DNA from 2 places in the Clostridium algidicarnis genome. Region 1 is predicted to be linked to the other one. Evidence: a T-box and tRNA genes for the amino acid it is inferred to sense, from the RefSeq annotation. Region 1 holds a T-box; the other holds one or more tRNA genes.
The links. The T-box of region 1 lies ahead of pheS (phenylalanine--tRNA ligase subunit alpha). A T-box ahead of a tRNA ligase gene usually reads a tRNA of that ligase, here a tRNA-Phe.

Region 1 (3,428 bases):
CAAAAGCATGCATCGGCTGACCTAACTCTACCATTACAAAATTTGTTATATCCACCACGTTATTTATAGGTCTAATTCCAGCCTCTAATAATCTTTCTTGCATCCAAGATGGTGATGATTTTATCTTTACATTTTTAATAGACCTTGCCATATATCTTTTACATAATGAATCCTTTACTTCAACCTTTATCATATCTTTAATATTTTCTTCCTCTGAAACCTTATAATTTGTATTAGGCATTTTGTATTTTACATCAAGAGTGGCTGCTGTTTCTCTTGCTATACCGACTACACTCATACAATCCGTTCTATTGGAGGTTATTTCAAAATCTATAATTGAAGTATTTAAACCTAATACCTCTTTAATATCTTCTCCAACTGGTGTATCTGTAGGTAATATCATTAACCCAAGAGCAGTGCCTTCTTCTGCAAGTCCTAGTTCTTCTTCTGAACACATCATTCCATTAGAAGGTATTCCTCTTAATTTACCCTTTTTTATCTTAAGTCCATTAGCTAAAGAAGCGCCGTGAAGGGCCGATGGAACAATATCTCCCTCTTTCATATTTTTAGCCCCAGTAACTATTTGCAAATACTCATCCTTTTTTATATCAAGCTGACAAATAACAAGTTTATCTGCATCTGGATGTGGTTCAATTTTAACTATCTTTGCTGTTACTACATTTTTAATTTCATCTCCAGTTGTTATAACCTCTTCAACTTTTGATCCCGAAAGAGTCAACCTATCTGCTAATTCATTAACATTTATATCTATATCTACATAATCCTTAAGCCACGTAAATGGTACTTTCATCCACTATTCCTCCTCGATTAATTTTTTTAATATGTTTTTATTAAAATCTTTTAAATTAAAATTCTTTTAAGAACCTTATATCACTTTCATATAACAACCTTATATCATCTATTCCATACTTTAACATAACCATTCTATCTACTCCAAAACCAAAGGCAAATCCACTATAAACCTCAGGATCTATACCACAGTTTCTAAGCACATCTGGATGTACCATTCCACCGCCTAAAAGTTCAATCCAGCCACTATTTTTACAAACATTACATCCCTTACCCTCACATACAAAACATGTAGCATCCATCTCTGCTGAAGGTTCTGTAAATGGAAAGTGATGTGGTCTAAATTTAGTTTTAACATTACTTCCGAACATCTTTTTAGCAAATATATCTAAGGTACCTTTTAGATCTGCAAAGGTTACACCCTTATCTATAACTAGCCCCTCCATTTGATAAAATATAGGTGAGTGAGTAGCATCTACAGCATCAGACCTATAAACCTTTCCTGGAGAAATCATTTTTATAGGTGGTTTTTGATTTTCCATAACTCTTACTTGAACTGGTGATGTCTGAGTTCTTAAAACCACCTTTTCATTTATGTAAAAAGTATCTTGTTCACTTCTAGCAGGATGATTTTTAGGTATATTAAGAGCCTCAAAATTATAGTAGTCAAGCTCCACTTCTGGACCTTCCTCTATTGAAAATCCCATAGACATAAATATTTCTTTCATGCTTTCTAATGTAAGGTCTAAAGGATGCCTTTTACCAATTATCTGTTTCTTTCCTGGAAGTGATATATCTATAGTTTCTTCACTTAATTTTTCTAATCTTTCTGTTTCTTTTATGTTTTTTGCCACATTGTTTATATAAAGTTCTATTGATTCTCTAACTTCGTTTGCTAGCTTTCCTATTATGGGTCTTTCTTCGTTAGGTAAGCCTCCCATTCCCCTTAATATACCAGTAAGTTCACCTTTTTTACCTAAATACTTAATTTTTATTGATTCAATATCATTAGTAGAATTAACTTTCTTTAATTCTTCTATTGCTCTTTCCTTTATTAGCTTTAAATTTTCTTTCATCTTATTTTCTCCTTTCTATCTTTGATAATTATGGGTAAATAAAAAACCGTCCCAAAAAAGGGACGGAATATCCGCGTTACCACCCTAATTAGTAGTTTGCAACACTACTACCTTAGTTAAATTTAACGGTTTTATCCGCTAACTACTACTTATATTTCACAGTTAGTGCTCCGGAGTGAACTTCAATATAATTATATTTAAAGAGGCTTTCAGTCTTTGACCCCTTCTCCCTGAAAATATATTCATGAATATCTAACATCATATTTTATATTTACTTTCTCTTTCATTGCCATTATTTATTTAGTTAAAATCATTATACATACTAATTTAAATAAATTCAATACTAGAATTTATTTGTCTTATAACTTCAAACATCATTATAGAGGCTGCTATAGATACATTTAAAGATTCTGCGCCACCTGGCATAGGTATTTTAACTTTAATATCACTTAATTTATAAATATCTTCACTAATTCCATTACCTTCATTTCCAACGCATATAACTAGATTTTTAGTTAGTTCTATATCATAAAAGTTTTCTTCTGTATCTAAACTACTAACTAAAAATTTAAACCCTTTAGCCTTTAGTTCATTTATATATTCAGACCTCTCATCTTCTATTATTGGTATATAGAAAATAGAACCCATAGTAGATCTAAGCACCTTAGGATTATATAAGTCTACTGTTCCTTTAGTTAATATAACTGCTTTTGCACCACTTGCATGGGCAGATCTTATTATAGTTCCTAAGTTACCAGGGTCTTGTACCTTGTCTACAAGAATATAAAACCCATCTGTAATATTAAATTTTTCTTTAGTTATATTACAAACCGCTATTATTCCTTGGGGACTTTCTGTATAACACAAGGATTTAAAAATATTATCCTCAACTACAAAAACTTTTTTTTCATTTATTAGATTATTATCTAATAAATAATTATATTTATCCACATAATTTTTACTTATAAATAAGGAGTCTGTTAAATAACTTTTATTTAAAGCTTCCTCTACAAATCTAAGACCTTCTACTATGAATTTTCCCATTAAGAGTCTATATTTTTTTTCATGAAGTTTTTTTACTTCTTTAATTAGCGGGTTATTTTTACTTTCAATTAGGTTCAAAGCTCTTATACCCCCTACCTTAATCTACAGATATAGTACTTTCTAGTCTTGACAGATCATCCTCTGCACCTATAACAATTAATACGTCCGTAGGCTCAATTATATCTTCTGCCATTGGAGAAATATTGATTTCATTTTTCTTTCTTACAGCCATTATATTAATGCCATGATTAGCTCTAACATTTAATTCTGATAATGTTTTACCTGCCCACTGTTTAGGACATTTAACCTCAATTATACTGTAATCTGGTGAAAGTTCAATATAATCCAATATATTAGAAGAAACTAGGTTATGGGCAACTCTCATCCCCATATCCTTTTCTGGTAATACTACTCTATCTGCACCAATCTTATATAGTACCTTTGCATGTAATTCACTTTGACCTTTAGCTATTATATATTTTATTCCTAGCTCTTTCA
Region 2 (3,428 bases), 1.1 Mb from region 1:
CAAACTCCGAATGCCACATACTATTAGTCCGGCAGTCAGACTGCGAGTGATAAGGCCCGTAGTCAAAAGGGAAACAGCCCAGACCATCAGCTAAGGTCCCAAAGTATAGATTAAGTGGAAAAGGATGTGGGATTTCAAAGACAACTAGGATGTTGGCTTAGAAGCAGCCACTCATTAAAAGAGTGCGTAATAGCTCACTAGTCGAGAGATCCCGCGCCGAAGATGTTCGGGGCTAAAATCTATCACCGAAGCTATGGGTGTACATTTATGTACGCGGTAGAGGAGCGTCCTGTACTGGCTGAAGTCGTACCGAAAGGAGCGGTGGACGGTACAGGAGTGAGAATGTTGGCATAAGTAGCGAGAACTAGGTGAGAATCCTAGTGGTCGAAAATCTAAGGTTTCCTGGGGAAGGTTCGTCCGCCCAGGGTTAGTCGGGACCTAAGCCGAGGCCGAAAGGCGTAGGCGATGGACAATCGGTTGATATTCCGATACCACTATGTAGCGTTATTACCAATGGGGTGACGCAGGAGGATAAGATGTGCTAGCTATTGGATGCTAGTCTAAGCACTTAGGGAGTCTGGATAGGAAAATCCGTTCAGACAATTCTGAGGTGTGATGGGGAAGGTCATTTTGACCGAAGTATCTGATTCCACGCTGCCAAGAAAAGCCTCTAGGGAGCAAAATAGTGCCCGTACCGCAAACCGACACAGGTAGATGAGGAGAGAATCCTAAGACCATCGGAAGAATTGCAGTTAAGGAACTCGGCAAATTGACCCCGTAACTTCGGGAGAAGGGGTGCCTACGCAAGTAGGCCGCAGAGAATAGGCCCAAGCAACTGTTTAGCAAAAACACAGGTCTCTGCTAAAGCGAAAGCTGAAGTATAGGGGCTGACGCCTGCCCGGTGCTGGAAGGTTAAGGGGAATGCTTAGCGTAAGCGAAGGTATGAACTTAAGCCCCAGTAAACGGCGGCCGTAACTATAACGGTCCTAAGGTAGCGAAATTCCTTGTCAGGTAAGTTCTGACCCGCACGAATGGCGTAATGACTTGGGCACTGTCTCAACTGCAAATCCGGCGAAATTGTAGTGCCAGTGAAGATGCTGGCTACCCGCGATTGGACGGAAAGACCCCGTAGAGCTTTACTGTAGCTTAGCATTGAATTTCGGTATTGTCTGTACAGGATAGGTGGGAGACTGAGAAACTGGGGCGTCAGCTTCAGTGGAGTCACCCTTGGGATACCACCCTGACAGTACTGAGGTTCTAACGGATACCCATGAAACTGGGTGCCGGACATTGTTAGGTGGGCAGTTTGACTGGGGCGGTCGCCTCCTAAAAAGTAACGGAGGCGCCCAAAGGTTCCCTCAGAACGGTCGGAAATCGTTCGAAGAGTGCAAAGGCAGAAGGGAGCCTGACTGCGACACCTACAAGTGGAGCAGGGACGAAAGTCGGGCTTAGTGATCCGGTGGTACCTCGTGGGAGGGCCATCGCTCAACGGATAAAAGCTACCTCGGGGATAACAGGCTGATCTCCCCCAAGAGTCCACATCGACGGGGAGGTTTGGCACCTCGATGTCGGCTCGTCGCATCCTGGGGCTGAAGTAGGTCCCAAGGGTTGGGCTGTTCGCCCATTAAAGCGGCACGCGAGCTGGGTTCAGAACGTCGTGAGACAGTTCGGTCCCTATCCGTCGCGGGCGTAGGAAATTTGAGAGGAGCTGTCCCTAGTACGAGAGGACCGGGATGGACTGACCTCTGGTGTACCAGTTGTCACGCCAGTGGCATTGCTGGGTAGCTATGTCGGGACGGGATAAACGCTGAAAGCATCTAAGCGTGAAGCCCACCTCAAGATTAGATTTCCCATAGCGTAAGCTAGTAAGACCCCTTGAAGAACACGAGGTTGATAGGTCAGAGGTGTAAGTGCAGTAATGTATTAAGCTGACTGATACTAATAGGTCGAGGGCTTGACCAAATTATTTTAAACCATATGCAGTTTTGAAAGAACAAAATCTTTCAAAGATCCGGTGATTATGGCTTAGTGGTAACACCCCTTCCCATTCCGAACAGGATGGTTAAGCACTAAAGCGCTGATGGTACTACAAGGGAAGCCTTGTGGGAGAGTAAGTCGTCGCCGGGTGAAAACTTTGGCTGGATAGCTCAGTCGGTAGAGCAGAGGACTGAAAATCCTCGTGTCCCTGGTTCGATTCCTGGTCTAGCCACCATCATAAAAAGCCTAGTTAATACTAGGCTTTTTATATTTGCATAATATTTATATTAAATTAAGCATTTTTAGGTAAGTTATCACTGGTTATTATTGGAGGCAACTTAGGAAATTCATAGTCTTCTTTAGGTAATTCTTGTAGTGCCTTAATAACACCTTCTAGATTACTTGAAAGGCTCAGATGATTTTCTCTTAGTATATGCTCTAAGTTTTGATTTTCAAAGTCTAACCATCTCATATATCGTTCTCTTTCTCTTACGTAAAGATCGTAATTATCCAATTCTTTTATAGAGTCAATTACCTCACTACATAAAAAGAAGTTACATACATAGGTCCTATATTTTGCTGGTATAGTACAACCATATCCTTCTTTAGCAAAAGGACAACATCTAAAAAACATAGTCTTATCATTAATCTTCGTTAACTCATTAGATAAATTAGCTTCATTGATAACCATTTTAAAATTGTTATTTGAATAGGAATCAATATCAAAATAGTTATTAGACATGTAGTTTTCATAGCCTTCCTTATCAAAGTATCCCTTAGCATGAATGTAGTATTCATGGAGTATGGTACCAGGATTATTTACTATACTATGTAATGTTTGTAGTCCATCTATGCTCTTGCACATATTGTGAAGATCTACTAAATAAAATTTAGGAAAATAAAAACAACATCCTCTGTTTTTAATTTTGCACAAGCTAACACCAAAAAGACTATTACACCTGTTGCAATAGGTACATCCGTACCTAGGGGTAGTTTTATCTAAATCTACATATATACCGCTTGTAATATTAATCACCCCTTAGTTGAAAGTAAAACTTTCACATATTAAGTATAAAACTATATACATAATAGATACAATGTTCCTATGAGGTTGTGTGGGACAATAGGGGATTGCTACATCTAATTAGAAGGATGTATATAGGTTTAATATAAAAATGTAATTAAATAGAATTAAATAGAATTTAGTGGAATTACATAAAACCAAGGTCTATACATGTTTTATGTATTCTTTCTGATTCTTCTTTAAAACACTAGAGCCTTTATGGTAATATAGTAGTATCGCAACAATTTAAGGCGAAATAATCTTATTTTAAGGAGAGTTATTATGGAAAATAAAGTTTTAGCTAGAGTTGGGGATGTAAGCATTACTCAAAATGATGTAGAAGAAACAATGAAGAGATTTCCACAAGAAAGGCAAGCTTACATAGATT

Region 2: it encodes a tRNA-Phe, which carries the amino acid that the T-box ahead of pheS (phenylalanine--tRNA ligase subunit alpha) is inferred to sense. The anticodon was not compared.

The regions. Positions count from the first base shown of each region.
Region 1 is NZ_JNLN01000001.1:2,487,070-2,490,497, reverse strand. Features, by position in the region: gene pheT (phenylalanine--tRNA ligase subunit beta) at 1-811, opposite strand, end outside; gene pheS (phenylalanine--tRNA ligase subunit alpha) at 867-1,886, opposite strand; T-box leader at 1,942-2,182, opposite strand; gene BV55_RS0111860 (TrmH family RNA methyltransferase) at 2,214-3,008, opposite strand; gene BV55_RS0111855 (potassium channel family protein) at 3,028-3,428, opposite strand, start outside.
Region 2 is NZ_JNLN01000001.1:1,411,563-1,414,990, forward strand. Features, by position in the region: rRNA gene BV55_RS0106975 (23S ribosomal RNA) at 1-1,962, shown strand, start outside; rRNA gene rrf (5S ribosomal RNA) at 2,011-2,127, shown strand; tRNA gene BV55_RS0106985 (tRNA-Phe) at 2,137-2,212, shown strand; gene BV55_RS0106990 (hypothetical protein) at 2,270-3,013, opposite strand; gene BV55_RS0106995 (peptidylprolyl isomerase) at 3,323-3,428, shown strand, end outside.